Regions from separate parts of the Psychrobacillus sp. INOP01 genome, predicted to be linked through region 1. Evidence: a T-box and tRNA genes for the amino acid it is inferred to sense, from the RefSeq annotation. Region 1 holds a T-box; the other holds one or more tRNA genes.
The links. The T-box of region 1 lies ahead of tyrS (tyrosine--tRNA ligase). A T-box ahead of a tRNA ligase gene usually reads a tRNA of that ligase, here a tRNA-Tyr.

Region 1 (15,949 bases):
TGGTGGCTACGAAGTGCCAACTGGCTATTATGATACTTATTATAAAAATGTTGTTGACTATGTTATTTCTAAAGATGGCGTACTCGATCAACGGAAATACACAGAATATTCACGATTAATTATTGCTCTGACTGCCATCAAGAAGGATCCAACAAATGTTGGTGGTTACAACTTAGTAGAAAAACTATCTGATTTTGATAAAGTTATTTGGCAAGGTGTAAACGGTGCCTATTTTGGTTTAATTGCTCTTAACACTTGGGACTTTGAGTTATCTAAAACTGCCACTACAACACGAGAAAAACTTATTGATTATATTTTAAACAAACAATTAGCTGATGATGGCTGGGCTTTATCGGGAACAAAAGCTGACCCTGATATGACAGCAATGGCTATTCAATCACTGGCTCCATACTATAACAACAATGCGAAAGTTAAGACAGCTATTGATAGTGCATTAGCTACTTTAGCTGCTATGCAATTAGAAAATGGTGGCTTTAAATCATGGGGCACAGAAAATTCCGAAAGTGCTGCTCAAGTTGTCACTGCACTTTCTAGCTTAGGAATTGATGCGAACAAAGACCCTCGCTTTAATAAAGTTGTAGCAAATTTAATGACTTATTACAGTCCAGAAGACGGCGGCTTTAAACACATTTTAAGCGAAAAGAAAGCAAACGGAATGGCTACAGAGCAAGTTGGCTATACATTAGCTGCTTATTATCGTTTGCTTAACGGTCAAACAGCCCTATACGATATGTCAGATACGAAGTCTAATGATCCTTCTAACCCTGGGGACGGTGGCAATCCTTCTAATCCTGGAGATGGTGGAAATAACAATAATCCAGGCAATGGCGGAGATAACAACAATCCAGGTGGAAGTCTTCCAAATGGTCATTCGACGCTCTTAATTAGAATCTCCTCTTCCGAGGTTCCGTTAAGAGAAACATCTGTTGAGCTATATCCTGGAGAAACAGTATTCGACGTATTAAAACGTGCGACAACTAAAAATGGTATTGCTTTAAGCTATCGTGAAACACAATATGGTACTTATATCGATGGCATTGCTGGTCTTTATGAATTCGACCGAGGTCCTTTAAGTGGTTGGATGTATCGTGTAAATGGTCATTTCCCTTCTTACTCTGCAGCACTTTACACATTATCACCTGGTGATTCGGTTGAATGGCTATATACGCTCGATTTAGGTAAAGATATCGGTGGATATGTTGACGGAATCGAAAATGGTGGCGCTCCAACTGGAGGAAGCAAAGAAGAAGACAAAAAGAAATGTACTGACAAAGATGAACAATGTACTGAAGAAACAAATAAAGATAGCTCAGTAGCTGAGATTACTATTCAGGACGGTAGTAACAAAGTAAATATTACATCTGAAAATATTCAAAAATATATTGAAAAAAACATTCAAAAGCTCGTGATTCTAAGCAAAGATAATTTCAAATTAGAAGTTCCTACTTCTATCTTTACTGGTATTAAGCTTGCCAAAAATGAGCAAATAAGGGCCTCAGTAACGAAAAATGCTGAAAATAAACAATTCACTGTCACATTCGGTATTGAGTCTACTAATGGTAAAACAAAGTCAATTACTATAGATAAAGAATATTTAAAAGTTACGCTGCTAGCCAACAAATTAAAACCTAATTCTGTCGTTTTACAGCTTGTTGGTGGTGAATACAAGCCTGTTCCACATAGAATTGTGAACGGTGAAATTGTTCTATTCACAAAAACAAGTGGTACATTCGTTGTAACAGAAAGTACAGTAACATTTAACGATATTGCCCATTTAGCAAACAAAGAAGAAATTGAATTTTTAGCGAGCCGTCTCATAATCCAAGGAACTACACCAGAGACATTTGAGCCAAATAAGCAAATTACTCGTGCGCAATTTGCGGCATTAATCAGCCGAGCACTTGGTTTACAGGCAACAGGTGAAAATCCATTTAATGATACAGAAGGCAAATGGTATGCGACAGATATTCAAGCTCTGTTTGAGGCAGGTATTACAAAAGGGTCGACTGCTTCAACATTTAATCCTGAAGCACCAATTACACGTCAGCAAGGAGCTGCTTTTATGGCACGCATTTTAGAATATTTAAATACTGATGTGAAACCTAAAGGAGAGATTAACTTCAATGACGCTAACCATATTAGCGCTGAATACTTACCTTATATCAAGCTATTAAATAGCCTTGAGATTATGACTGGTAAGCAAGATGGTTCATTTGATCCAGGTGCTCCGTTAACGCGTGGACAAACAGCGAAAATTTTAAAACGCACATTAAATATCCCTGGCATTATGTAATTTCCCTTACTAACCCAAACGCTCAACGCATTTGGGTTAGTACCCTTTTATCGAATGGAGGTTGTTCAAATGAAAAAAAGATTATCGATGTTTATAATGGTACTTGCTTTGTTGCTTTTTGTAGTTCCAGTCTCTGCACAGCAAGTATCAACAGTAGATACTTATAATACAACAGCTCAGTTTATTGTAGATAAAGCACCAAACCCTTCTTTTGGTGATGAGTGGTTTATTATTGCACTTGCACGTGGTGAATATAATGTTCCGAAAGACTATTACCAAAAATATTATGATAATGTCGTGAAGCATGTACAATCAGTAAAAAGTGACTTACACAAACGTAAATATACGGAATATTCACGTTTGATTATTGCACTCACCGCTATCGGAAAAGACCCTACGAATGTAGGCGGCTACAATTTAGTCGAAAAATTAAGCGACTTTGACAAAGTAGTATGGCAAGGTCCGAATGGTGCTTATTTTGCATTAATCGCTTTAGATACATGGGGCTTTGAGCTCCCTAAAACAGCAACAACTACACGTGAGAAACTTATTCAACATATATTATCCAAGCAATTGCCTGACGGTGGATGGGATTTATCAGGAGTAAAAGCCGATCCAGATATGACAGCAATGGCTATTCAAGCTCTTTCAACTTATAAAGATAGAGCTGATGTTAATGCAGCTATTAATAAAGCACTTGACACATTAAAAAACTTACAAGGAGCTAACGGTAGTTACCAAAGCTGGGGAACAACAAACTTAGAAAGTGTAGCGCAAGTTATTACAGCACTTGCTAGCTTAAATATTGATGCCAACAAAGATCAACGCTTTAATAAGGTATTGGTGAGCTTTTTTACCTTCTATAATGCAAAAGATGGTGGCTTTAAGCATGTTTTAACTGAGCCAGTGGCTAATGGCATGGCAACAGAGCAGGCTTCTTATACATTAGCAGCGTATAACCGGCTGATTGCAGGCAAAACAAAGTTATATGATATGTCTGATAAAAAGCCCAATAAACCATCAACGCCAGCTCCCCCTACTAAAGTGAGCTTTAAGGACATTCAATCTCATTGGGCAAAGTCTGATATCGAAGCTGCAGTAGCTAAAGGATTATTAAAGGGGTATGAGGATAATACATTTAGACCAAATAACAATTTAACTCGTGTACAGGCAGTATCAATTTTAGTTCGTGCTCTTAATTTAACGAGTTCCGGAAATGCACCTTTCACGGACATTAGCTCATTTAAAGATGAAACATTACAAGAAATTGCTGCTGCATACGAGGCAAATTTATTAATAGTAAAGTCAAATAAATTTTCGCCCTCCTCCCCTATTTCTCGTGAGGAATTAGCAGTAATACTAGCAAATGCGTATACACACAATACAGGCAATCCTTATATACCAAAAAATATCGCACCTTTGAATGATATTGGGAAGTTATCAAAGGAATCTCAGCAAGCAATAACATTCTTACATGATTTTGAAATTGCACAAGGCTCAAACGGCTCCTTTAATCCTACGAATTTTATTACTCGTGCACATGCAGCTAAAATGTATATCAATTTCTTAAAGGTAGTTGAGGAATAATATGAAAAAATATTTACACATCTTACTAGTATTGCTGTTAGCTATATTTTTAACAGCATGTAATATTCAGACAGTTGAGAAATTCGAACAAATGCAGGAACAGGAGCGGAGCGTTGACCCCCATTCTACTACTGAAAAACCTGAAGTTGAAGAACAAACTCCCTCAGTTGACAATGAGACTGTTGAGGAAAAACAGGAAGTGAAAGAGCCTGAGGTAGTTGAGAATACCCCACTCGAGGAAAAGGAAAAAAAACCTCAACAAAAAGTAGAAGAGCTAAGTGCACAGCAAAAAACGAAAAAAGAAGTAAAACAAGAAGCTGAGAAAAAGCAAGAAGTCACAAAATCATCAAGTACAAAGACTGAGCAGTCTACGACTAAGCAAGCTGATGATAAACAAAAAACAAATACAGTTGCTCCACCAACAGAAAAGCAGCAACAGCCAGCAATTCAAAAACGGACTGTAACAATTGCGATACGTGTTGATACATTACTAAAGCATTGGGATAAGTTAGAGCCCTCTCTACAAAGTGAAAACTACGTACCCAAGGACGGCATCATTTTAAAGCCTACAACATACGAGCTACTATCAGAGAAGGATACTGTTTGGGATGTGCTACAGCGTGCAACAAAGGAGCATAAAATTCAAATTGAATATCAAGGAGCAAACGAAAATATTTATAACAGTGTCTATGTAGAGGGTATTAATCATTTATATGAATTTAGTGCTGGTGAATTAAGTGGCTGGATGTATAAAGTTAACGGTGTTTATCCGAACTACGGCTGTAGTCAATACGTATTAAAAGATGGCGATGTTATTGAATGGCACTACACTGTCGATTTAGGGCGCGACTTAGGACATCATTGGGATGGTAACTAATGAAGGCATTTGAAACATTCCACCCTATCGTACTTTTTTCTTTTTTTGTTGCTACTATCGGCTTTTCCATGTTTTTTATGCACCCAATCTATTTAGCTATTACAATTTTCTCAGCAATAAGCTTAAATATAGCTTTACGCAGACAACTTTTTTTTAAGGACTGGAAGCTATATGTACCTCTGTTTTTCTTAATGGCGGTTATTAATCCGATGATTAGCCATAATGGTCAGATTGTATTGCTTTATATAAATGGCAACGCGCTTACTGTAGAAGCTATTATGTATGGTATCGCAATAGCCTCAATGATTGTAGCTATTATGCTATGGTTTAGCTGCTATAATGTCATGATGACATCAGATAAGTTTATTTATTTGTTTGGAAAAGTGTCGCCAGCATTATCACTAACATTGTCGATTTCATTGCGATTAGTTCCCCGCTTTAGACATCAGCTAACGCAAATTGTACAAGCACAAAAAGTAATCGGCATGGATTATACAGCTGGCTCACTATGGCATCGTATCAAATGTACAGTGCGTATTTTATCTATATTAATTACTTGGGCATTGGATAATGCCATTGATACAGCTGACTCTATGAAAGCTCGTGGATATGGTGTCAAAAAACGAACTGCCTTTTCTCTTTTTATTTTCGAGCGTCGTGACGGCTTCGTTTTGGCAATGATTATATTGCTTTTTCTTAGCAATTTAGCTGCGAGCTTTATTGGCATAACAACATTTTATTTTTATCCAACTTTCGGAGCAGTTAATTGGGATGCCGTAAGCATTATGTTTTATATTAGCTATTTCACTCTACTCGCTATTCCATTAGCAATCGAAATCAGGGGGGCATTAAAGTGGCGATCGTTAAAATCGACAATGTAAGCTTTACTTATCCTAATGAAGCAAATCCTATATTAAAAAATATTAATCTAGATATTCAGCAAGGTGAGTTTATCGTGCTCATAGGACAATCAGGCTGTGGGAAAAGTACATTGCTGCGCCATTTCAAACGAGAATTGCGCCCACATGGAACTATGACGGGCAATATTTTCTATAAAGACCGTGACTTGGAGCAGCTAAATACTGAAGTCGCTGCAGCGGACATTGGCTATGTATTTCAAAATCCAGATAACCAAATTGTTACAGATAAAGTATGGCATGAGCTTGCTTTTGGGCTAGAAAACTTAGGAATAGATTCACCAACAATTCGCCGCAGAGTAGCTGAAATGGCCAATTTCTTCGGCATTCAAAAATGGTTTCATCATAAAACCACCGAGCTTTCTGGTGGACAAAAGCAGTTATTAAACTTAGCATCCATTATGGTGATGCAGCCAAAATTGCTGCTGCTAGATGAGCCAACTTCGCAATTAGATCCGATAGCTGCATTGGAGTTTATTCAAACATTGCATCGTTTAAATAAAGAACTAGGTATTACGATTATTTTAATTGAGCATCGTCTCGAGGAAGTGTTACCACTCGCTGATCGCGTACTTATTATCGAGGAAGGTAGGATTTTATTTGACGGTCAGCCTAAGGAAATTTTAAATGCTTTACCCGCAAATCACGCCATGATTACAGCACTACCGACAGCTACAAAGATTTTCCACCTACTGAACGGTACGGGACCTATCCCTCTTACCATTCGTGAGGGACAACGCTGGCTTAGTAACCAGGAATACAGCTTTTCTCCCTCGAACACACTCCCTACAATAATCCAAAATAAAACAGAAATTGTATTGGAGGCAAATGATATTGCTTTTCGTTATGAAAAGAACGGAATGGATATTGTCCATCATTTTAATTTGCAGGTGAAGGAACAGGAATTTCTAACGATAATAGGTGGAAACGGCACTGGTAAATCCACAGTTCTGTCTATTTTAACTGGGCTACAAAAGCCTTATCATGGTAAAATATTTTTGTTCAGTAAGGCTTTAAAAAGCTACAGTAATAAACAATTGTACCAACAGTATTTAACTTTATTACCGCAGGATCCAAAAACATTATTTGTACAAAAAACGGTGCGTCAAGAGCTTGATGACATGGCTCATTTACATAAAGTAACAGATGCAAAAATTCAAGAAACTATTCAATTGTTCAAATTAACGCATTTATTAAATCGACATCCGTATGATTTAAGCGGTGGTGAACAGCAAAAACTAGCGCTCGCAAAGCTTTTATTAATAGAACCTAAAATTTTGCTACTAGATGAGCCGACAAAGGGGCTTGATGCACATGCAAAGGAAGAACTCGCAGATATATTAAGAGATTTACAAGCTAAAGGTATGACAATCATTATGGTGACACATGATATTGAATTTTCTGCACAACACAGCAATAGATGCGCTTTGTTTTTCGATGGTAGTATCGTATCTGAGGGTGAGCCACGAGCATTTTATAGTGGAAATAATTTTTACACAACTGCTGCGCATCGAATATCAAGAGATATATTGAGCAATGCCATTACATGTGAGGATGTAGTAACTTTATGCAGAAAAACATTCGTTTAATTATTTCACTCATTGTTATCCTTGTTTTAATTCCACTTACTTTATATGCTGGTATTACAATATTGGCTGACCGAAAATATTATTTCATTTCGATTGTCATTATGATCTTAGCGTGCGTCCCTTTTTTCTTATCTTTTGAGCGTAGAAAGCCTCAGCCACGCGAAATTTTAATCATAGCAGTGATGTCTGCTATATCAGTGGCAGGTCGTGCCTTATTTGTTGTTACACCTGCCTTTAAGCCTGTGGCAGCTATCACAGCTATCACAGGGTTTTCACTTGGTGCGGAAGCTGGCTTTTTAACTGGGGCAATTTCTGCATTAGTATCGAATATGTTTTTTGGGCAAGGTCCTTGGACACCATTCCAAATGTTTATGTGGGGAATGATTGGTTTTATTGCTGGCTTGTTAGGTAAAACTGGTATGATGCATAAAAAAATCTACCTTATATTATTTGGTATTTTTGCTGGTATATTCTTTTCATTTGGTATGGATATTTGGGGAACAATTTCAATGTACGGTGTTTTCAGCTGGAAAGCTTACGCACTGGCACTGACTTCCGCAGTACCTTTTATGATAATCTACGCAATATCTAATGTAATTTTTCTATTATTGCTAGCTAAACCGATTAGAGAAAAACTAGATCGAATAAAAAATAAATATGGAATTTTACAATAAGCCATTGTGGTTAAAAGTTGACTATTTCTTAGTCAACCTAGTCACAAAAAATAGTTAAAATCTTTGTAAATCTGTTATTGTGAAAACATAATCGAATATGATGAAGTGCAGATAAAAGCCCACTATGTGAAATAGGTACTTATTGTTAGAGACGATTATTTCAACAGGCAGCTTGCTAAAAATGAGTTCAGTATTACATTGGACTCATTTTTTAATGAAACTTTATTTCAAAACTATAATTGTTATAGAGAAAGAGAAAGTCACCGCCTGCCGCTCCAATCAACGGAATCGATTTTTTAAAAACGAATATAAAAATGTAATTTGACGTATTTATTCGTATTTATTATTAAAACAAGTAATTATGAAATTGACTCAACTAATAGCGTATATTTCTTTTTTTCTTTTCTCACAATCACTTTTCTCCTTTCTACCTTACTGGGTATCTGCACTCCTGAAGACTAAATTTCAACAAGTATTAAAAGGACCACATAACCACATAACTAATCAATTGTTTTTATCTAGTAATTATATTCTGACATAACAATAGAAAAAACACCTTAAAATTGCTGAGAGGCTTTTTAACCTCTTTTCCAATTTCAAGATGTTTGACTGACTATTCTATTACGCCGAATGTTCACGCTTCCACAATTGACTTTAATATATGTTCACTAATTAACTTTTTTTCATATTCTCTATTAAATCCAACAATCTTTGTTTCGTACTATCGGCTTCTTCTTCAAGCATTTTAAAATTATAGCCTGATTTATCTTGGTTAACTTCTACCTCTAATAAGTCTCCCTCTTTTGCATTTACCGTAAATTTATTTTTTAAGATGACTAGCTTATTTGCTTTATTATCCTTTTCGAATAGTACAACAAAAAAATCATCAAAATGATGTAATACATATCTCTTTGCACTCACTGCGAACGTCCTCTCAATCCAATAATAAAAAATTATGTTTAAATCCAAACTTTTGTCCCAAGTATCATTTTACCCTATTTCATGTTCTTTTTTAACTAATACTGTTTTCTTTTTTCATTTCCTTGTTAAAATTGTGACTATTTCAACAAAACTGGTCAATACTAACGAGGAACTTTTAAGAAATGGGAGGGTTTTATATGAAAAGGGATAAATCGTTTAATTCACCTAATAAGAAGAAAAAAAACAATGTTACAAGTGAAAATTATCTAGAGTATCCAAAGCTAGATGAACAGCAGAAGAAACAGCTTCAAGTAAAAGATGGTCAGAATAATCATCACATAGATGAGCGTGGCGGTTTTTAAAAAGCTTAAAAAGCTACTTCCCCTTGTAGTATTGGGAAGTAGCTTTTATCTTATACAAATTTAATCATTTTATAGTTTTTCTTACCGCGGCGAATAATCATAAACTCATCTTCTAGTCGATCTGCTCCACTTACTACATATGCAACATCTGTAATTTTTTCTCCATTAATAGAAATGGCACCATTGGTTACATCCTCACGCGCCTGCCTTTTAGATGGTGACACTGTAGCCTCTACTATGAAGTCTACAATAGTTTTTTCTTCTTTAGTCATCTCAATAGAAGGTACATCTTTAAAAGCATCTTTCATTTCTTCTGCAGTCAAAGCTTTCAAATTACCACTAAACAACGCCTGAGAAATTCGTATTGCTTGGTCTAATGCATCCTGTCCATGGATGAGACGAGTCATTTCTTCTGCTAAAGTAATTTGTGCTTTTCTTAAATGAGGTTCATTTTCAACCGTTACTTCTAAAGCCTCAATTTCTGCTCGCTCTAAGAAAGTAAAGATTTTCATGTATTTAATAACATCTGTGTCTGCTGTATTAATCCAAAACTGATAAAACTCGTATGGAGATGTCTTCTTTGCATCTAGCCATACCGAACCTGATGCAGACTTACCAAATTTAGTTCCATCTGCTTTCGTAACTAATGGAATGGTAATACCGTATGCCTTCGTATTATCATCATGGGTTTTACGAATCACCTCTAAACCAGTAGTAATATTCCCCCACTGATCAGATCCACCTACTTGAACTCGACATCCAAAATGATCATATAAATGATTAAAATCAATTCCCTGAATAAGCGTATAAGCAAACTCAGTGAAAGAAAGCCCTGTATCTAATCGAGAAGCAATAGAATCTTTCCCAAGCATATAGTTGATGTTAATCAGTTTTCCAAAATCACGTAGGAATTCAATCACATTCATGGAGCCAATCCAATCTCGGTTATTAACCATTTGTGCACCGTTTTCAGAATGAAAATCAAAAATTTGCTCCATTTGTTTTTTTATCCCCTGGACATTCATATCAATCTGTTCGGTTGTTTGTAATTGACGTTCCTCTGAACGGCCAGAAGGATCCCCAATCATTCCTGTTGCACCACCAACTAGAAGAATCGGTCTATGTCCGTGCATTTGGAAACGTCTTAGAGTTAACAATGGGACGATATGTCCAATATGCATACTATCTGCCGTCGGATCCACTCCACAGTACAATGAGATTTTTTCCTTACCTAGAAGCTGCTCCATACCTTCAGCATCTGTTTGTTGGTATAAAAGACCTCTCCAAGCTAAATCATCTAATAAATTCGTCATTAATATTACCTCCTTAAAATAAAAAAGTCCCTACATGATAAATAATCATGCAGGGACGCTGAAATCAATTAGCGCGGTACCACCCAGCTTGAAGGATTTACTCCCTCCGCTTCAATCACCGTATCGTTGTGAGTACGTTTAACTCCAAGCCTGTAATTCGTTTTTATACACTGACTAGCTCTCACCAACCGCTAGCTCTCTTCACAGTATGCATAAGCACTACTTCGGACTTTTCTTTGTTAAAATATATACCTATTTTACCTAATCTACGTTGTATGTCAATAACTATCGTCTAACAATATGTGCTTATGGTATAATAGTTCAAGATTTAGGGGGCGAGAATTGAATGAAGAAATGGCAAAAAAAAATACAGATCTATAAAGATAAATTGGATGCGTGGGAATCCACAAAATGGGCTAAGGGATTAAGAATATCCTCCGGAGTTATATGGAATTTATGTCTACTTTTCATTGTCGGGCTCCTAACAATGGGAGTATTCGGTCTATCTGTCGGCGCAGGATATTTTGCTTCATTAGTAAAAGAAGAACCACTACGTGATAAGGATGAAATGCGAAGTGCTGTATTTAACTATGAAGAGACATCTGAAGTCTATTTTGACGGGAATGTGTATTTAGGTAAATTACGTACTGATTTAGAAAGAACAGAAACAAAATTATCAGAGGTTTCCCCTTATGTAATTGATGCAGTACTTGCGACAGAGGATGAGTATTTTGAAGTGCATAATGGAATTGTTCCAAAAGCGATATTCCGCGGATTACTTCAAGATGTATCCAATTCTGATACACAAACAGGTGGATCAACATTAACACAACAATTGATCAAAAACCAAATATTAACAAACGAAGTTTCTTACGAACGTAAGGCTAAAGAGATATTATTAGCAATGCGCTTAGAGCACTTTATGAACAAAGATGAAATACTAGAATCATATTTAAATATTATCCCTTATGGGAGAAATTCTAATGGGAGAAATATTGCAGGGATAGAAACTGCGGCAAATGGAATATTTAATATAAAAGCAAAAGATCTTTCTTTACCACAAGCAGCCTACATTGCGGGTATTCCACAAGCTCCATTTGCTTACACGCCATTTCGACAAGGTGGAGAGATTAAAGAAGGAAAAGCTCTACAGCTTGGCATTGAACGGATGAAAACCGTTCTATTCCGGATGAATGAAACTGGTTATATTACAGATGAAGAATACAATAATGCGGTTAGCTATGATATTACTAAAGATTTTAGAGAGCCGGAAACTGTAGCTGAAGATAAATACCCTTGGCTGACATACGAAATTGAAAATAGAGTCAAAGATATTTTGAGAGATAAGTTTGCTGAGGCAGACTCAATCGATCCTGCTAGGTTAGATAAAGAAAAAAAACTTTATGATAAATATGATATTTTAGCACAGCGCTCTATTAGTACGGATGGATACCGTATTCATACTACGATCAATAAAGACATGTACGAAGCTATGTTAAAAGTAAGAGATGAATTCGAATATTATGGTCATACCTTCCAGAAGGAAGTAAAAGATGAGGATTCAGGAGAAATAGTTTTAAAAGACTTCCCTGTTCAAGTCGGTGGGATGCTAATAGAAAATGGCACAGGTAAAATTCTTTCCTTCCTGGGAGGAAGAGATCATAAACTTGATAAAGTAAACTACTCTACACAAGGTATCAGACCAATAGGTTCTACGATTAAGCCACTATTAGTATATGCACCTGCGATAGAATACGGGGTAATAGGTGCAGGAAGTCCAGTAGTTGATGTGAAGTTGGATAATTTAAGTAGTACCACATGGGCAAAATCTCCATCTAACTATACAACAGAACAAGAGTTAGGTATTATTTCTGCTCGAGATGCTTTAACAACGTCTCAAAATTTGTCTACTATTCGGTTATACGATTTAATCATGGATCGTAAGCCTACCGATTTCTTAACAAAAATGGGATTTGAGCATATTGGAGAAGCTGAGTACGTTAATCACGCACTTTCCATTGGTGGGATGACCAAAGGTGCAACAATCGAGGAAAATACTAATGCATTTGGAACATTTGCAAATAATGGTCAGTTTATCGATGCCTATATGATTGAAAAAATTGAAGATGTAGACGGCAATGTAATCTATCAGCATGAAGTGGAAGCTGTACCCGTATTTAGCGCCGCTACTTCCTATATTATTACTGATATGTTAAGAGATGTACTTTCTGAAGGGACTGCAAAATTAGCAAACTCTAGATTGAAGTTCCAATCTGATTTTGCTGCAAAAACTGGTACGACACAAAATCATAATGATTCATGGCTAGTTGGCTATAATCCAAATGTTTCTTTAGGAGTTTGGTTGGGTTATGGAGATGATACACAAACATTATATTATATGAATAATCGTTACAATCACCCTAGTGTACGTATCAATATGTTCTGGTCTAATATGATGAACGCTATGTATGATGTGAATCCTGAACTAGTAGATGCTTCTACTAACTTTACAGCACCTGAAGGAGTGGTTACTAGATCCTTCTGTGGAATTTCAGGATTAGCAGTTTCAGATGCATGTTCTCAAGCTGGCCTAGTGAAGTCAGATTTATTTAACGCTGCTGTATTATTACCAACCGCAAAAGATGATAGTTTAATCTCTTCCTCATACGTAGAGATAAACGGAAACAGATATCGTGCGCTCGATACTACACCTGGTGAATTTGTTGTAAGTGGTGGTTATGGAGTAAACGAAGACTTTATTAAACGTATGCTTGGCAAATTTGGAGGCAACGCTTCTAAGCTATTCCCTACAAAATCTGCATTTGGAGGAAATGTAGTTTCTGAGGAAGTATTTAATGCTGACGGAAGTCCACCAGCTACAGTAACAGCAACAATGACTAATGGAACAATTACTTGGTCTAAGTCCACTTCTGGGGATGTTGTCGGGTACCGAGTGTATGAGGTTGGAAATGGACAAAGAACACTTCTTTCTTCAACCAAAGTTGCTGCCGGAAATAGTTTACCTATTAATCGAGCAGGTCAATTTATCGCTGTTGCTGTCGATATCACTGGATTAGAATCTGGTTCATCTAATATTGTATCCATAGAGGCTGCAGAACCACCAGAACCAGTAGTGCCACCAACAGTTCCAGGAGATAATGAAGAGAATCCTGTGACACCTCCTGTTATAGATCCAATTGATCCACCTGTTGAAGAAAATCCTGTCACTCCTCCGGTAGAGGAAGAACCATCTTCTCCGGGTGATGGCGGAGTGTAATTAGAACTAATTGAAAATATAGCAAGAGCCCAGATTCTATTTAGAATTGGGCTCTTTTTTCCATTAAATGGACAATACTTACCGTTCACTAACCTAGTATCAAATAAAAAAGAGCATAATGTTCAAATTAATGTTACAGTTAGAAAGAATATTTTAAAAGTGAGTAGGCGGACAAATATGATTGAGGTAAAAACATCTCCATTAAGTGATGGAGAATTTAATAGAGGGGTATTTGCTAAATGTGATATCAAAAAAGGAGTGCTTTTCCATGAAGCACCTGTCATTTCGTATCCAAACGACCAGCATCAATACATTGAGCAAACCATACTTGGTGATTACGCTTTTGAATATGGGATAAATCATTCTGCTATCCTTCTTGGTTATGGAATGTTGTTTAACCATTCTTATGAACCTAATGCAATGTACGAGATTAACTTTAATAATCACACATTTGACTTCTATGCTTATACAAATATAAAAGCAGGAGATGAAATTTTAATCAATTACAATGGTGACATTGATAACAAAGATAAACTGTGGTTTGATGAGGAATAAAGAAGACATAGGACATTTTTAACGATTCACCTTCCTAAATGCAGCAACTATATTATCCCTAAAAAATGTTGTATTGAAGAAAAACTCTTTTATATACCCTTTATAACCATCTATCAGATCAAACTGATAGATGGTTATTGTGTTAATGGAACAAAATAAAACAAAAACAATGGTAATAGCCAAAAACGCTATTTCAAATAAATAATTTTGCAACCAAAAGTTTTCAATTGGTATACCGATCAATAGATTACGAATAAGGCCGCCTCCGAATGCTGCCGTAAATCCTAAAAAGTAAATACCGAATATATCATAATCCTCTTCTTCTGCTACAAGCACACCACTTATTGCAAAAGCAATGGTACCAATGATGTTAAGAATGTCCTATGTCAAAAAGCTATCACTCCTTTCACTATTGGATTCATTTTTTTAATTGTAAAAGAGTCGTTCAAATAGTAAATTTTGAACGACTCCACTGTTTTATTCCTGCATACTACAAACAATTTGTCCGACGGCTTTTGCTGCAACTAATAGTGAATCTTCATCGATATCAAATTTTGGATTATGATTGAAATATGGTTTTTCAACGCCTTTTGGTGTACATCCGATATAAAAGAAACAGGCAGGGAACTTTTCTGCATAGTAAGCAAAATCTTCCGATGGTGCCATTGGTGGGACTTCTATAACTTCTGTAATTTCTTTCACATTCGCATTTAGTAGTGCATCTGCCACTTTTTCTGTAAGTTCAGGATTATTGTACAATGGCGGATAGTCTGGTGTATATGTAAGCTCACAACTTACATCGAACTCTTCTTCAAGCCCTTTGACAAGACGTTTTACTTCTCGTTCAATTGTTTCTTTTGTTTGAACAGTCATGTACCGAATATCACCTTCAAGTACAACGCTATCTTTTATCACATTAAAAGTACCAGCTCCATCAAACGAACCAATTGTAATTACTCCAATGTCAAAAGGACTTAATCGGCGACTAATAATCGTTTGAACTGCGGTTACAAAATGAGCACCCGCAACAATTGCATCATTTGCTAAGTGTGGCGATGAACCATGCCCACCTCTACCTTGTATTTTCAATTTCATATATGCTCGACCATTGAACGCGTAGCCTTTATTGTAACCAACCATACCAACAGGAGCAATTGGCAGTAAGTGAATCCCATACACTTCATCTAAATCATCCAACAAACCAGAATCTACAATACTTTTTGCTCCACCTGGTGGAACCTCTTCAGCATGCTGATGAATTATTTTAATAGTTCCAGATAGTTCTGATTTCAGCTGAATTAAACAATCTGCAAGAACCAACAAGTACGCTGTATGACCATCATGTCCGCATGCATGCATGACACCCTCATTTCTCGATTTGAATGGTACTGACGTTTCTTCTAAAATTGGAAGGGCGTCAAAATCTGCCCGCAATCCAATTGTTTTTCCTGGTTTTCCCCCTATTATTGTTACAATAATTCCGTATCCATTTCCTACGTTTGTTTGTACATCGACGTTTTTTCCTTTATAAAATTCAGCAATATATTGAGCCGTTTTTTCTTC
Region 2 (15,949 bases), 1.2 Mb from region 1:
CCTCGGTATTCTAATTTCTCTAACCCTTTTAATAAAATTTCTTTTGCATCAGTTTCTCCAATATATCCCACAATTCCACACATAATTTAAATTCCTCCGTTTACATTCATGTCAAAATAAGCTCCCTACACAAGGCGTGTAGTAGCCAATTAAGCTAAGAATGCCTTCTATTCCACCTGTCATTCGATCACTCGAATGTTTTATGAAAAAGAATAACAACCGGGCAAATACGGTCGGGAGGCATCCGCCGAAATTTCGATAACCTCCACCTCGTCTGCTGAAGATGATTTTCCGTCCAATTTCTTCAGCTCTGGCGCTATAATTGTTTTCTATATTTTACGCGTTACCTTTCCTCCATTTCTACGCGGTTACCAATACTAGATTAGCAACTTCTACATTATATATGTTCATAGTATGCTCGTCAATTTAATGGGTGCAGGAGGTTTTAATCAACTTAGAGAGCCATTACAAAAGTAATGGCTCTCTACTTACAAATGACCTACAAATCAATTTCTCCCCAACAATTTAAGGGCATATTCCTATAAACTGACAATGCTCCTTTTGGTGCATTATAAATTTATTAACCTAAAAGTTTAACAATTTCTCTATTAAACGCTGGAATATCATCGGGATTCCGGCTTGTTACTAATTGATTTTGGCAAACAAATACTTCTTCATCATGGAATTTTGCACCGGCATTTTCTAAGTCCACTTTAATCGACTTATATCCTGTCGCGTCTCGACCATCCAATGTTTTCGCCGTGATGAGTAATTGTGGACCATGACAAATGGCGAACACTGGTTTTTTTTCATCCATAAAATACTTAGCAAATTGAACAAATCGATCATCTGCTCGTAAAATATCTGGTGAAAATCCTCCAGGTATAAATAATGCGTCAAAGTCTTCAGGTTTCACTTCGTCAATGCCATAATCGATTTTCACCGTGGTCTCGCCGTTTTTACCTGTTACCTCTTTACCTGCTTCTTTTTCAATTGCAAATACCTCATGCCCTGCATCGTTTAGTGCCTGTGCTGGACCTGTGTATTCTACGTCTTCAAACATATTTGTGATTAATGTTGCTACTTTAGCCATTTCCTCACTCCTCAGGTTGTTTGGTTCCCTCTTACTATTCCACTAAAACTACCCTTGTAAACATTAGAAATGCTCAAGTGCCTACGTGTCAGCACGAAAAAGAGTTGGGGCATGGCGGTAAAGGCGTCCTTTTTTGCCTTTATACAACTTTCTGAAACGACTCGAGGGCTAGGTTCTAGAGCTGGACAGCTATAAAAAAATCCGACATACCATGTATGCCGGATTTCTACACTTATTCTTCTAGACCCATCTCTGCTTTGACAACTTCTACGATTCGGTTTACGTAATTTTCGCATTCCTCTTCGGTTGCTGCTTCTACCATTACGCGAACTAACGGCTCTGTGCCAGATGGACGGACAAGCACACGACCATTTCCAGCCATTTCACTTTCTACTTCACTAATAATAGCTGCAACTTTTTCATTTTCCGTTACAGCATGCTTATCCGTTACGCGAACATTAATAAGCTTTTGTGGGTAAATCGTCATTTCGGCAGCAAGCTCGGAAAGTTTTTTCCCAGTTATTTTCATAATATTCACGAGCTGTAAACCAGTTAATAGACCATCACCCGTTGTATTATAATCAAGAAAAACGATATGGCCGGACTGCTCCCCGCCTAGGTTATAGCCATTCTTTTTCATCTCTTCTACAACGTATCGATCTCCAACCGCAGTTTTAACACTTGCCATATCATGTGTTTCTAATGCTTTATAGAAGCCCATATTACTCATCACAGTGGAAACAACTGTCCCGTTATTTAGACGGCCATTTGCATGAAGATGTTTGGCACAAATATACATAATTTGGTCACCATCTACAATTTGTCCCTTTTCATCTACTGCAATCAGACGATCTCCATCTCCATCAAAAGCAAGCCCAACATCTGCTCCTTTTTCTAGAACAAACTTCGCTAAGTTTTCTGGATGTGTAGAGCCTACCCCATCATTAATATTCAAGCCATTTGGTGAAGATCCCATTGTGGATAGATCAGCATCTAAATCAGCAAATACATGCGTTCCAAGAGACGATGTTGAACCATTTGCACAGTCGAGAGCCACATGAATCCCTACAAATTCTTCATCTATTGTTTGTTTCAAGTATTGAAGATATTTTTGACCGCCTTCGAAGTAATCAGATACCGATCCAACACCTGCTCCAATTGGACGTGGTAATTCATCTATATCTCTATCTAAAAGCTGTTCAATTTCTTCCTCTTGTCCATCAGATAATTTAAACCCGTCCGAGCCAAAGAATTTAATGCCGTTATCTGCCACAGGATTGTGAGAAGCAGAAATCATCACACCGGCACTAGCACTCATCGCTCTCGTTAAATAGGCCACAGCTGGTGTACTAATAACTCCTAAACGCATTACTTCAACTCCAACGGATAATAGACCCGCCACAAGTGCGCCCTCAAGCATGTGACCGGATATACGAGTATCCCGACCTATCAATACTTTCGGACGTTCTGCTACTTCCTTCGTTAGTATATATCCACCAATTCTACCTAATTTAAATGCAAGTTCTGGTGTTAGCTCTGAGTTTGCAACGCCTCTAACTCCATCTGTACCAAAATATTTTCCCATTTATTCTTCTCTCCTTAAAAACCTGTTGTTCAATCTATTAAGCTTCTTTAACCGTGAGGACTGCTTCCTGTTCAGAAGTTTCCCACTTTATATCAGATGAACCCTCTACTTGGATAGAAAGCACGCTTTCTCCCACCACGGAATTAGTTGCTTCTACGTATACAGAAAAATTGTTCAATTGAACCTTGTCTAAAGCCTCTGCTGTTCCTTTAGCAACAACCGAGACGATGCCATCTGCTGGTTTTTCGAAATTACTTACCAGATTATCTGGTAGTCCTCTTACAGTGATGGCTACTTGGTCAAATGACTTTTCTGTGATTGTCGAAACAGGTTCTTCCTGTTCATCCGTTTCTTCCGCGTCAGGGTCAGAAGCAATTGTAACGTCTCCTGTAATCTCTATTGCTTCTTTTGATAATTTCGTAACCCCTTCTGGTACAGCTAATTTCATATCAAAGCTACCAGACTTTTCTATTTTACTAATATCTACATCGACATTTAACTGATCTATTTTATCAAGGACTGATTTTGGTCCATATAATCGAATTTTTTCTGTCTTTGTAGTAAGTCCATTTATGGTGACCCCTTCTTTGGGTTTACCTTGTTTCACTAGAGCTATCGGTACCTCTTTGCTATACTCTTCTATTTTCACACTTACTTGAACAGAATTTGGTTCAACGACAACGTCTAGCTTATTTAAGTCTAGATCAAGTACCTTAACAGTTGTTTCTTGTTCAAAGGACTTATTGATACCTTGATCTCCTGCTATAGTAGCTTTTACATAACCTATGCTATTAATAACACTTTTGGCTCCTGTAATCATTACTTTTTGTGGTTTCACCTCATAGGACTTCACCACATAGTTTTCAGCTAACAGGCTTTCATTCATGTCTGTTTCTACGCTAAATTCTCGAGATATACGCTCTTCAATCACAACATCCACATATACAGGATCTGTTCGAACATTTAAATTTTCCGGGAAATTTTCCGTTGCAATCGGGACTCGATGAGTACCTATAGCCAGTTCTCGAAGATCCACAAATACTTTAAAATCTTTCATCAACTTAGCCGATAACACCAATTGTCTAGGACCTTCTACATTGACGTTAACTGTTTTTGGTGGACCGGTAACTACCAGGTTATCATCGTCATAATAAACCTCGAGAGGTATATCACGAATGACATCAACATCCTTGCTACTTGCATTTGTATTATCGCTTTCTAATTCACTTTTCACACTTATAAAAAGTGCAATTGCTAATACTAGTGCAATTATCCGCAAGAACCATGGATTATTCATCATCTTATCCATTTTGTTTCCCCCTCCACAACCATTTAGAAGAAGTTACTTGCTCCTCTGTTGGGAACCAAAGGCGAGTTAAATGGGACTCAAATTCCTCTATCGATAAATCTCTTCGTAAATCACCATTGGAGGTTAAGCTAATTGCGCCAGTTTCTTCTGAAACAACAATTGTTATAGCATCCGTCACTTCACTCAAGCCAATTGCAGCTCGATGCCTCGTACCTAGCTCTTTCGATATGAAAGGACTTTCAGACAAAGGTAAGTAGGAAGCTGCTGAAGCAATTGTATCTTTTTGTATAATAACTGCCCCATCATGAAGTGGAGTATTCGGTATGAATATATTAATAAGAAGCTCTGATGTGATATAGGAGTTTAACGGGATACCCGTTTCAATATAATCTGTCAAACCAGTTTCTCTCTCTATAGAGATGAGTGCTCCGATTCGTCTTTTAGCCATATAACTAATCGATTTCGTCATCGCTGTAATAAGTCGACTTTGCTCTTCTTCGACTTGCATTGTGCTTCTAGAGAATAACTTCCCTCTCCCAATCTGTTCCAGGGCTCTTCTTATTTCTGGCTGAAAAATAATTATAATAGCTAAGAATCCAAACTCAATTACACGATCCAATAACCAATCAAGCGTATTTAAGCCAAAAAAGTCCGTCACAACTCGGGCAATGACAATGACAAAAATTCCTTTTAACAATTGGACTGCTTTAGTTCCTTTTATTAAGGTAATAACTTTATAAATAACAAACCATACAAATAAAACATCCAAAATATTTACAATAACGTTTACTGGCATTAGATCTGTAAATTGCTCCATAAACGACATGTGGCATCCCCCACTTTTCATCACTAATCCATTCTTAATAAGTATAACATAATTACGAAAATCCCTCGCTTTTGGAACCAAAAAAGTCTATCCAAAATATATATGGATAGACTTTTTCGTTATTTTGTCTCATCTTTTTCAAAGAACGAGACGACTTCCTTCGCGCCATCTTTAATGTTGTACCATAGCCAATCAAACGCTTCATTGATTTCCTCACTAGTTCCGGTAATTACTGCAGTAGAAGCCATATATTTAGAACCATTGATAATGGTTAAGTTTCCATCTAATTCTCCATCAATCTGAACATCCCCGTTACGAACGATTAGATCGCCTTTAACGACTTGTCCTTCGGGTATAATAACCGTTTCTCCCTCCACAATAACATTTTCTTGTTTAGTAAAGGAGAACTGCTTCTCATCATTAAAATTCGTAAAAAGTGCACTACTCATCAATAATAAGAACATTGCAGCAGCTGCAAGAACTGGATGGCGTCGCAACCATTTACTTACTCCTGCATGGGACTTTTCTTTTGGTAACCTAGCTATAACAGAATGATTGAAATCATTTGGCGCTTCTATATGAGCAGCTCCTTTGACGAAAGCAACAACATTGCTTAACTCATGCATATGAGCTTGACAAACCTTGCATGATTGCAAATGAGATTTAAGTTCCAGCTCATGTTCACGGCTGATTTCACCATCTAAATATTCGTGCATAAAGTGAACAATTCGTTCTGGACACGCATTCATCGTGATTCCCTCCTATATTAGATATGAGGCTGTCTGCTTAGCTGTTTTCTAAGCGCTTCTCGTCCTCTATGAATTCTTGTTTTAACTGTTCCAAGTGGTAAATCTAATATCTCACTTATTTCTTGCAGAGATAATTCTTCCATATATTTTAAAACGATAGCTGATCTATATTTATCAGGAAGTCTACTAATTTCATACTGTATGCGCTCCTGTAGTTCAAGCTTCATGAGTTCTTCTTCTGGAAGTTCATCTGACGCTGCTATTTGCGAATACATATCAAGTCCTTCTGTACCTCTTACTTCCGCATCTAAATAGTAATCCGGCTTCTTTTTCCGTATACGATCAATACATAAATTTGTTGCAATTCGATACAGCCAAGTTGAAAACTTTCTTTTTTGATCAAATGTATGAATATTAATAAAAGCACGGACAAACGCTTCTTGAGCGATATCCTCTGCCTCATGTCGGTTACCAAGCATCCTATAGCATACTTGATATAACCTATGCTGATACAGGTCGACAATCTCCGCGAATGCGTCTTTATCGCCCTTTAATATTTGTTTTATACGTTTGTTCACTAACGCATCCATCGTGTAATTTCGCCCCCGCTCCATGCGGCTGTCTTACCTATACGTATGAAGGTATCAACAGGTTTCATTTTTTTTATACCTTAATATTATCAAACATTTCCATCTTTGTGTGGATTATCAAAAAGAAAAAAGCAGACTACGTGTCCGCTTTTTCTTATCAGGGATTTACCCCGCATGTTATTTGTCTATTTCAAATTTACTAATTCAAAATTATACAAGACTTTCCCCAAATAGTGACCCCATTAGTCCTACCGCTACATCAGCTGTTTTATTTTTTTCATCGAGAATTGGATTTACTTCTACGAATTCAGCTGAAGTTATTAAACTTGAAGCATACAGCATTTCCATCGCTAAATGACTTTCTCGGTAAGAAATACCTCCAGCCACTGGAGTTCCTACCCCAGGTGTATATAATGGATCTAAACCGTCTAAATCGAGCGAAAGATGAACCCCATCCACCTTGCGATCTTGGAAATACTGGATTGTTTGGGTCATCACTTCTGACATCCCAAGTTTATCAATTTCATGCATGGAGAATACTTTAATCCCTTTTTCTTTGATCAGTTCACGTTCCCCAGGATCTACTGAACGAGCGCCAATAATCACAACATTTTCTGGTTTAATCTTTGGTGCAAAATCTCGGATATTCACAAGCTCCTCATGTCCTAATCCAATACTTACTGCAAGTGGCATCCCATGGATATTTCCAGAAGGGGATGTTTCAGCAGTATTTAAATCAGCATGTGCGTCATACCAAATGACTCCCAGGTTGTCATAACGATCAGCTAAGCCTGCAAGTGTTCCTATAGCAATACTGTGATCTCCACCAAGTACTATCGGAAAATTACCTTCACCAATAATGTCATGAACTCGATTAGCAAGTATTGTATTCGCAGCAACTACTTCTTCCAGGTTACGTAATTTAGAATTTTGAGATACCTCTCTTCTTCCTATTGCAATGTCCCCTGCATCCTCAACAGAGTGACCAAGCTCCTGAAGTCTTTCTACTACGCCCGCATACCGTATAGCACTTGGCCCCATATCGACGCCTCGTCTATTTTGACCAAGGTCCATTGGAACCCCTATAATTGATATATTTAATTTATTCATTATTTTATACCCCCTTTAGTTGTTACACCTATTGTAAATGTTAAAGGGTATTTGGCTCAACCAAGCATAATTACGAATATTTATTCATTAATTGAACAAGCTTGTATTTCACTTCCGACCATTCGCTATCTATGATAGAGTACACAACCGCATTTCGAACAAAACCGTTAGATCGTATTCGTTCATTACGCAGTATACCCTCTTTTTTACCGCCAATTCGTTCGATTGCCCGTTGAGAAGACAGATTCAATTCATCTGTTTTAAACTGAACTCGAATCATACCTATTTCCTCAAAGCAATACTTTAACAGTAAATACTTAGATGTTGTATTTACGTGAGTACGCTGATATTGTTTCCCATAGAAAGTAGAGCCTATCTCGCAGCTATAATTTGTATGATCCAACCCATATATACGAGTGGTACCCATAATTTCTTTCGTATCTGTATTTTCTACTACAAATGCCAAAGCAGTTTTTGCCACATTCATTTGATAAATTCCAGCATCCAACCATTGTTCAAGCTGCTCTTTGCTTTCAATCTTATTTAACATATATTCAAATATTTCCGGTTCATACAGTTCCCACAATAGCCCACGATCCGAAACTAGTAGCGGACGTAAGGTCACACCCCCATAAGTTAATATCTCACCCATATCGGCCACCTCACTTTTTTATTTCATCATAAAGGAAACTACGCTATATTGAAAAGTATTTTTTCTTACATAAAAAAACTCTTTCAACTTTTGGTTGAAAGAGTTTTACTATAATATTTATGGAGCCTAGCGGGATCGAACCGCTGACCTCCTGCGTGCAAGGCAGGCGCTCTCCCAGCTGAGCTAAGGCCCCATGTAATTTTTAAATTAGAAAACGATTGGCTGGGGTACCTGGATTCGAACCAGGGCATGATGGAATCAAAATCCATTGCCTTACCGCTTGGCTATACCCCAATAAACTGGTGGAGGGGGACGGATTCGAACCGCCGAACCCTAAGGAGCGGATTTACAGTCCGCCGCGTTTAGCCACTTCGCTACCCCTCCAAAGCTAAGTTTAAATATAATGGTGGAGGATGACGGGCTCGAACCGCCGACCCTCTGCTTGTAAGGCAGATGCTCTCCCAGCTGAGCTAATCCTCCTGGGTTCAAAAAATAATAATACCTTATAGTTTTCCATCTAGAACTACACTTATTCATTCAGATGAAACTATACCTTAACTTTGCCAAAACCAGACAAGAATTATAATATCATATATCTGACATTAGGACAAGTTTTTTCCTAAAATAATTTGTATTGAAGATTCCAACCCGATTTGAACTGGTGACCTCTTCCTTATATAGTATACTTCCTATATTTCATATCATTTATTCTACTTTCAAATGTCTTATTTGACAATACTTATTAGCGTTTTAATTTTCATTATTCGTCTATTATTTTCTTTGATCACAAATCGGTCACTTTGGACATTTTGAGTTGGTTCTATACTAGTTTTGAAGCTGAAGAAAAAGAAATCCATATTCATAACTTACTTCGTTAGAAGTCGACTTCTGGAGAAATTTTACCTTCCTATCATTATTATAAAGTAAAAAGGTAGTTGAAAGTTCAATTTAAAGGAACTTTCAACTGCCTAACCTTAAAATATTGGACTTTTTTCAGTGCCCTCTATATTTCGAGGTTGTTTAGTCGCTTGTATAGATAATAATGGTCAAAGCCTTCAGGGTAATTTTCAAGTTTTCCTAAAACCTTATAACCAAGTTTTTTATAAAAGTCAGGCGCTTGAAAACTAAATGTCTCAAGACGAATTAAATTACACCCTTTTTCTTTAGCAATAGTTTCCGCATGATTCATTAACACCTTGCCTTGCCCCTGTCCACGTAATTCGTCATCAACCCAAAGAATTTCAATATGATAACATTTCCAATCTATATATCCTAATATTCCTCCAAGGATTCTTTGTTCGTCATCTTTTAAAATAATATTTATTTTTTCTTCCTCTGTATAAGCTACTTGTTTCTTGTTGTAATTAATTAAGTTTTCTCTAACATACAGAGCCTCGTCTTTTTCAAATCCAACATGAAGCGTTAAATCCTTCATAATTTCTACCTCCTCAAACTCATGGATAAATGTCCAAATTTAATTGTATCATTGTTTAAATCTCTGAAGTATATAACAATAATGAAGCTAGCTTATACCATGTAAATAACACTATACTTCACTAATCCTGTTCTTTCCCTTCTCCTGCGTTTTCTATTACTCTTTACCTAATTTCAATTAAAGCGGCGTATATTGTTACCATTTCATTCACTTAGCAAAGCAATACGCAAAGTTTTAGCAACTTCGAAAATTTTTTTTATTTATCCTTTTAGTAATAGCTTAATTGACTGCTTAAAGAAGAGATAGGGAACCTACAGGAGGCTGTACTAAATCTTACAATAAGTACTACTCACTTGTTTGCATTGAAGGGCGGCCGACTCCAGCGGGATGAGGGAGACAGACGACGTATGAGCGACGGTGATGCTTCATCGCTCACCCCGAAGAACCCGTCCGTCCAAAAAGTATTAATCATCGGTTAAAGTACCATGAACCAATGTTCACAGTACATTTTCATATACTTTCTTATCTTTAAATAAAAAAAGCCATCCTCCACAACTGTGAAGAATAGCATCATATCAACGTTTATTAGAAAGCTTCCAACCGGATTTGAACCGGTGACCTCTTCCTTACCATGGAAGCACTCTACCTACTGAGCTATGGAAGCAAAGGCAAAAAAATGGCTCCGAAGGTAGGACTCGAACCTACGACCGATCGATTAACAGTCGATTGCTCTACCACTGAGCTACTTCGGAACGTTTATCTATTTAAAGTACAAATATAATTATAGCAACTCTTCATAAAATTTCAAGTCTGTATGTAAAGAATTAATAAAAAGTATTCTCTAGGTTCATCTTCCAGAAAATAAGAATTCTACTATTGATATACATGAAATTGATATATAAACGGGACTAGGATTTGCACTAACGAGCCCAAGTTGTGATTGTTTCTTTGAACTCTTTACCCCTACTTTCTCCCACACTATCTTATAGAAAAAGACTACCTACGGCTTTATTTATTCTGTTTTAGTATAGATAAAAAAAAGCCGTTACCGATTACTCGGTAACGACTTTTTCTTTGGTGCCCAGCGACGTCCTACTCTCACAGGGGGAGACCCCCAACTACCATCGGCGCTGAAGAGCTTAACTTCCGTGTTCGGTATGGGAACGGGTGTGACCTCTTCGCCATCATCACTAGACTCTACGGCTTCCAATACACATCGTACTTCTTCGTCAACTTCATTCGTTCGGTCAGTCACGTACGTTAGTACGTTCCTTTCCTCTCTCAATTGTTTCCTCGAATTACTCGTGTCTTGAAACCCTCATATAAATAGAGTGCTTGTTCACTCAAAACTGGATAAACGACATTGTTACGTTAAACAAATTTGGTTAAGTCCTCGATCGATTAGTATTCGTCAGCTGCACGTGTCGCCACGCTTCCACCCCGAACCTATCTACCTCATCGTCTTTGAGGGATCTTACTTACTTGCGTAATGGGAAATCTCATCTTGAGGGGGGCTTCGTGCTTAGATGCTTTCAGCACTTATCCCGTCCACACATAGCTACCCAGCGATGCTCTTGGCAGAACAACTGGTACACCAGCGGTGTGTCCATCCCGGTCCTCTCGTACTAAGGACAGCTCCTCTCAAATTTCCTACGCCCACGACGGATAGGGACCGAACTGTCTCACGACGTTCTGAACCCAGCTCGCGTACCGCTTTAATGGGCGAACAGCCCAACCCTTGGGACCGACTACAGCCCCAGGATGCGATGAGCCGACATCGAGGTGCCAAACCTCCCCGTCGATGTGGACTCTTGGGGGAGATAAGCCTGTTATCCCCGGGGTAGCTTTTATCCGTTGAGCGATGGCCCTTCCATGCGGAACCACCGGATCACTAAGCCCGTCTTTCGACCCTGCTCGACTTGTAGGTCTCGCAGTCAAGCTCCCTTCTGCCTTTACACTCTTCGAATGATTTCCAACCATTCTGAGGGAACCTTTGGGCGCCTCCGTTACACTTTAGGAGGCGACCGCCCCAGTCAAACTACCCGCCTGACACTGTCTCCTACCCGGGTTACGGGTATGGGTTAGAATTTCAATACAACCAGGGCAGTATCCCACCGACGCCTCCTCCGAAGCTGGCGCTCCGGGCTCTAAGGCTCCTGCCTATCCTGTACAAGTTGCACCAAAATTCAATATCAAGCTATAGTAAAGCTCCACGGGGTCTTTCCGTCCTGTCGCGGGTAACCTGCATCTTCACAGGTACTATAATTTCACCGAGTCTCTCGTTGAGACAGTGCCCAGATCGTTACGCCTTTCGTGCGGGTCGGAACTTACCCGACAAGGAATTTCGCTACCTTAGGACCGTTATAGTTACGGCCGCCGTTTACTGGGGCTTCAATTCGCACCTTCGCTTGCGCTAAGCACTCCTCTTAACCTTCCAGCACCGGGCAGGCGTCAGCCCCTATACTTCACCTTACGGTTTTGCAGAGACCTGTGTTTTTGCTAAACAGTCGCCTGGGCCTATTCACTGCGGCTCTTCTAGGCTATGCACCCAAAAGAGCACCCCTTCTCCCGAAGTTACGGGGTCATTTTGCCGAGTTCCTTAACGAGAGTTCTCTCGCTCACCTTAGGATTCTCTCCTCGACTACCTGTGTCGGTTTGCGGTACGGGCACCTATCACCTCGCTAGAGGCTTTTCTTGGCAGTGTGAAATCAGGAACTCCGGACATACGTCCTCGCCATCACAGCTCAATGTTACAGAATGCGGATTTGCCTACATTCACACCTTACTGCTTGGACATGCATAACCAACAGCATGCTTACCCTATCCTTCTGCGTCCCCCCATTACTCAAACGGTGGTTTGGTGGTACAGGAATATCAACCTGTTATCCATCGCCTACGCCTATCGGCCTCGGCTTAGGTCCCGACTAACCCTGAGCGGACGAGCCTTCCTCAGGAAACCTTAGTCATACGGTGGACGGGATTCTCACCCGTCTTTCGCTACTCATACCGGCATTCTCACTTCTAAGCGCTCCACCAGTCCTTCCGGTCTGACTTCAACGCCCTTAGAACGCTCTCCTACCACTGATACCAAAGGTATCAATCCACAGCTTCGGTGATTTGTTTAGCCCCGATACATTTTCGGCGCAGCGTCACTCGACCAGTGAGCTATTACGCACTCTTTAAATGATGGCTGCTTCTAAGCCAACATCCTGGTTGTCTAAGCAACGCCACATCCTTTTCCACTTAACAAATACTTTGGGACCTTAGCTGGTGGTCTGGGCTGTTTCCCTCTTGACTACGGATCTTATCACTCGCAGTCTGACTCCCAAACATAAATCATTGGCATTCGGAGTTTGTCTGAATTCGGTAACCCGGGATGGGCCCCTAGTCCAAACAGTGCTCTACCTCCAAGATTCTAACGTTTGAGGCTAGCCCTAAAGCTATTTCGGAGAGAACCAGCTATCTCCAGGTTCGATTGGAATTTCTCCGCTACCCACACCTCATCCCCGCACTTTTCAACGTGCGTGGGTTCGGACCTCCAGTAAGTGTTACCTTACCTTCATCCTGGACATGGGTAGATCACCTGGTTTCGGGTCTACGACCACATACTCATTCGCCCTATTCAGACTCGCTTTCGCTGCGGCTCCGTCTTCTCAACTTAACCTTGCATGTAATCGTAACTCGCCGGTTCATTCTACAAAAGGCACGCTATCACCCATTAACGGGCTCTAACTACTTGTAGGCACACGGTTTCAGGATCTATTTCACTCCCCTTCCGGGGTGCTTTTCACCTTTCCCTCACGGTACTGGTTCACTATCGGTCACTAGGTAGTATTTAGCCTTGGGAGATGGTCCTCCCAGATTCCGACGGAATTTCACGTGTTCCGCCGTACTCAGGATACACTCAAGAGAGAATGAATTTTGGACTACGGGGCTTTTACCCTATCCTGCGGACCTTTCCAGATCGCTTCGTCTAACTCATTCCTTTGTAACTCTATGTAGAGTGTCCTACAACCCCAAGAGGCAAGCCTCTTGGTTTGGGCTATTCCCGTTTCGCTCGCCGCTACTCAGGGAATCGATTTTTCTTTCTCTTCCTCCAGGTACTTAGATGTTTCAGTTCCCTGGGTGTGTCTCAGATGCGCTATGTATTCACGCAAATGTACTGCTCCATTACGAACAGTGGGTTTCCCCATTCGGAAATCTCCGGATCAAAGCTCACTTACAGCTCCCCGAAGCATATCGGTGTTAGTGCCGTCCTTCGTCGACTCCTAGTGCCAAGGCATTCACCGTGCGCCCTTATTAACTTAACCTAAAAGTTAAAAAGTCTTACACATTATGATTACCGAAGTAACCACAACTTGAATTTCTTGTTGTTTATTGTTTCAATGTCGTTTTATCCAGTTTTCAAAGAACAAGTATCGAATCTTCATATAAAAATGAACATTCAAAACTGAACTGCAAAACGTTAAGATACAGATAAAAATCTGTATTCCGATATTATCCTTAGAAAGGAGGTGATCCAGCCGCACCTTCCGATACGGCTACCTTGTTACGACTTCACCCCAATCATCTGTCCCACCTTCGGCGGCTGGCTCCCGTAAGGGTTACCCCACCGACTTCGGGTGTTACAAACTCTCGTGGTGTGACGGGCGGTGTGTACAAGGCCCGGGAACGTATTCACCGTGGCATGCTGATCCACGATTACTAGCGATTCCGGCTTCATGTAGGCGAGTTGCAGCCTACAATCCGAACTGAGAACGGTTTTATGGGATTTGCTCACCCTCGCGGGGTTGCGACCCTCTGTACCGTCCATTGTAGCACGTGTGTAGCCCAGGTCATAAGGGGCATGATGATTTGACGTCATCCCCACCTTCCTCCGGTTTATCACCGGCAGTCACCTTAGAGTGCCCAACTGAATGCTGGCAACTAAGATCAAGGGTTGCGCTCGTTGCGGGACTTAACCCAACATCTCACGACACGAGCTGACGACAACCATGCACCACCTGTCACCGCTGTCCCCGAAGGGAAAAGCCTATCTCTAGACCGGTCAGCGGGATGTCAAGACCTGGTAAGGTTCTTCGCGTTGCTTCGAATTAAACCACATGCTCCACCGCTTGTGCGGGCCCCCGTCAATTCCTTTGAGTTTCAGTCTTGCGACCGTACTCCCCAGGCGGAGTGCTTAATGCGTTAGCTGCAGCACTAAGGGGCGGAAACCCCCTAACACTTAGCACTCATCGTTTACGGCGTGGACTACCAGGGTATCTAATCCTGTTTGCTCCCCACGCTTTCGCGCCTCAGCGTCAGTTACAGACCAGAAAGCCGCCTTCGCCACTGGTGTTCCTCCAAATCTCTACGCATTTCACCGCTACACTTGGAATTCCGCTTTCCTCTTCTGTACTCAAGTCCCCCAGTTTCCAATGACCTTCCACGGTTGAGCCGTGGGATTTCACATCAGACTTAAAGGACCGCCTGCGCGCGCTTTACGCCCAATAATTCCGGACAACGCTTGCCACCTACGTATTACCGCGGCTGCTGGCACGTAGTTAGCCGTGGCTTTCTAATGAGGTACCGTCAAGGTACGAGCAGTTACTCTCGTACTTGTTCTTCCCTCACAACAGAGTTTTACGATCCGAAAACCTTCTTCACTCACGCGGCATTGCTCCATCAGACTTTCGTCCATTGTGGAAGATTCCCTACTGCTGCCTCCCGTAGGAGTCTGGGCCGTGTCTCAGTCCCAGTGTGGCCGATCACCCTCTCAGGTCGGCTACGCATCGTCGCCTTGGTGAGCCGTTACCTCACCAACTAGCTAATGCGCCGCGGGCCCATCCTGTAGTGACAGCCGAAACCGTCTTTTAACATCTCCCCATGTGAGGAAATGGATTATTCGGTATTAGCCCCGGTTTCCCGGAGTTATCCCAATCTACAGGGCAGGTTGCCCACGTGTTACTCACCCGTCCGCCGCTAAATCAGAAGAAGCAAGCTTCTTCGTCATTCGCTCGACTTGCATGTATTAGGCATGCCGCCAGCGTTCGTCCTGAGCCAGGATCAAACTCTCCATAATAGAGAACTTAAAAAGCTCATTTGTTTTGCTGGCATCATCATTAAATGATGTCAAAATTGTTTTGCTATCAAACTAACAATGTTAGTTGATAAGCTGTATGTCTTAACGTTTTGCATGTTCAGTTTTCAATGTTCATGTTGTTTAAGTTGTCGTCTTGTTTCAGCGACCTTTGTATCTTAACATCTTTTTAACATTAATGTCAACACTAAATCATAAAATTAATTAAAACGATTTGAAAAGGTGTGTGTTTCTTTGAAAACAAAGGCTTTATTAGTTGGTTTATTGATGGTTTTGGGATTGTTTTTGTTTAATGTACCAAAAAACTTTTCTTCGCTGCTCCCTGTTTTTCAGCTTACAGAAAAGCCTACTGTTATTTCGAAAGGATCGTATGGGAATACAATTACGATAGATTTAACTTTTGGAAAGGATGATATAGAAAAACTTGTAAATAATCTGCAAGCTCCTTATCCTCATTTTTTTATAAGTATTGATTGGATTGAACGTTCTGAGGAAATTATAGAGGTCATGAAAGAAAAAAA

Region 2: it has a tRNA-Tyr gene. The T-box ahead of tyrS (tyrosine--tRNA ligase) is inferred to sense a tRNA for this amino acid. The anticodon was not compared.

Annotation. Positions count from the first base shown of each region.
Region 1 is NZ_CP073315.1:703,550-719,498, forward strand. It holds gene KD050_RS03535 (S-layer homology domain-containing protein) at 1-2,314, shown strand, start outside; gene KD050_RS03540 (S-layer homology domain-containing protein) at 2,384-3,901, shown strand; gene KD050_RS03545 (DUF4430 domain-containing protein) at 3,903-4,778, shown strand; gene KD050_RS03550 (energy-coupling factor transporter transmembrane component T) at 4,778-5,659, shown strand; gene KD050_RS03555 (ABC transporter ATP-binding protein) at 5,632-7,284, shown strand; gene KD050_RS03560 (ECF transporter S component) at 7,263-7,958, shown strand; gene KD050_RS03565 (hypothetical protein) at 8,631-8,879, opposite strand; gene KD050_RS03570 (hypothetical protein) at 9,077-9,241, shown strand; gene tyrS (tyrosine--tRNA ligase) at 9,292-10,554, opposite strand; T-box leader at 10,603-10,800, opposite strand; gene KD050_RS03580 (transglycosylase domain-containing protein) at 10,901-13,831, shown strand; gene KD050_RS03585 (SET domain-containing protein) at 14,009-14,386, shown strand; partial or broken gene KD050_RS21225 (trimeric intracellular cation channel family protein) at 14,546-14,764, opposite strand; gene KD050_RS03595 (amidohydrolase) at 14,864-15,949, opposite strand, start outside.
Region 2 is NZ_CP073315.1:1,908,158-1,924,106, forward strand. It holds gene glmS (glutamine--fructose-6-phosphate transaminase (isomerizing)) at 1-83, opposite strand, end outside; gene KD050_RS09630 (type 1 glutamine amidotransferase domain-containing protein) at 581-1,093, opposite strand; gene glmM (phosphoglucosamine mutase) at 1,326-2,678, opposite strand; gene KD050_RS09640 (CdaR family protein) at 2,716-3,987, opposite strand; gene cdaA (diadenylate cyclase CdaA) at 3,980-4,813, opposite strand; gene KD050_RS09650 (zf-HC2 domain-containing protein) at 4,933-5,562, opposite strand; gene sigW (RNA polymerase sigma factor SigW) at 5,580-6,152, opposite strand; gene rocF (arginase) at 6,363-7,262, opposite strand; gene KD050_RS09665 (GNAT family N-acetyltransferase) at 7,333-7,914, opposite strand; tRNA gene KD050_RS09670 (tRNA-Ala) at 8,035-8,107, opposite strand; tRNA gene KD050_RS09675 (tRNA-Gln) at 8,134-8,208, opposite strand; tRNA gene KD050_RS09680 (tRNA-Tyr) at 8,215-8,298, opposite strand; tRNA gene KD050_RS09685 (tRNA-Val) at 8,319-8,394, opposite strand; gene KD050_RS09690 (GNAT family N-acetyltransferase) at 8,918-9,349, opposite strand; tRNA gene KD050_RS09695 (tRNA-Thr) at 9,941-10,013, opposite strand; tRNA gene KD050_RS09700 (tRNA-Asn) at 10,027-10,101, opposite strand; rRNA gene rrf (5S ribosomal RNA) at 10,429-10,544, opposite strand; rRNA gene KD050_RS09710 (23S ribosomal RNA) at 10,731-13,659, opposite strand; rRNA gene KD050_RS09715 (16S ribosomal RNA) at 13,857-15,410, opposite strand; gene KD050_RS09720 (hypothetical protein) at 15,663-15,949, shown strand, end outside.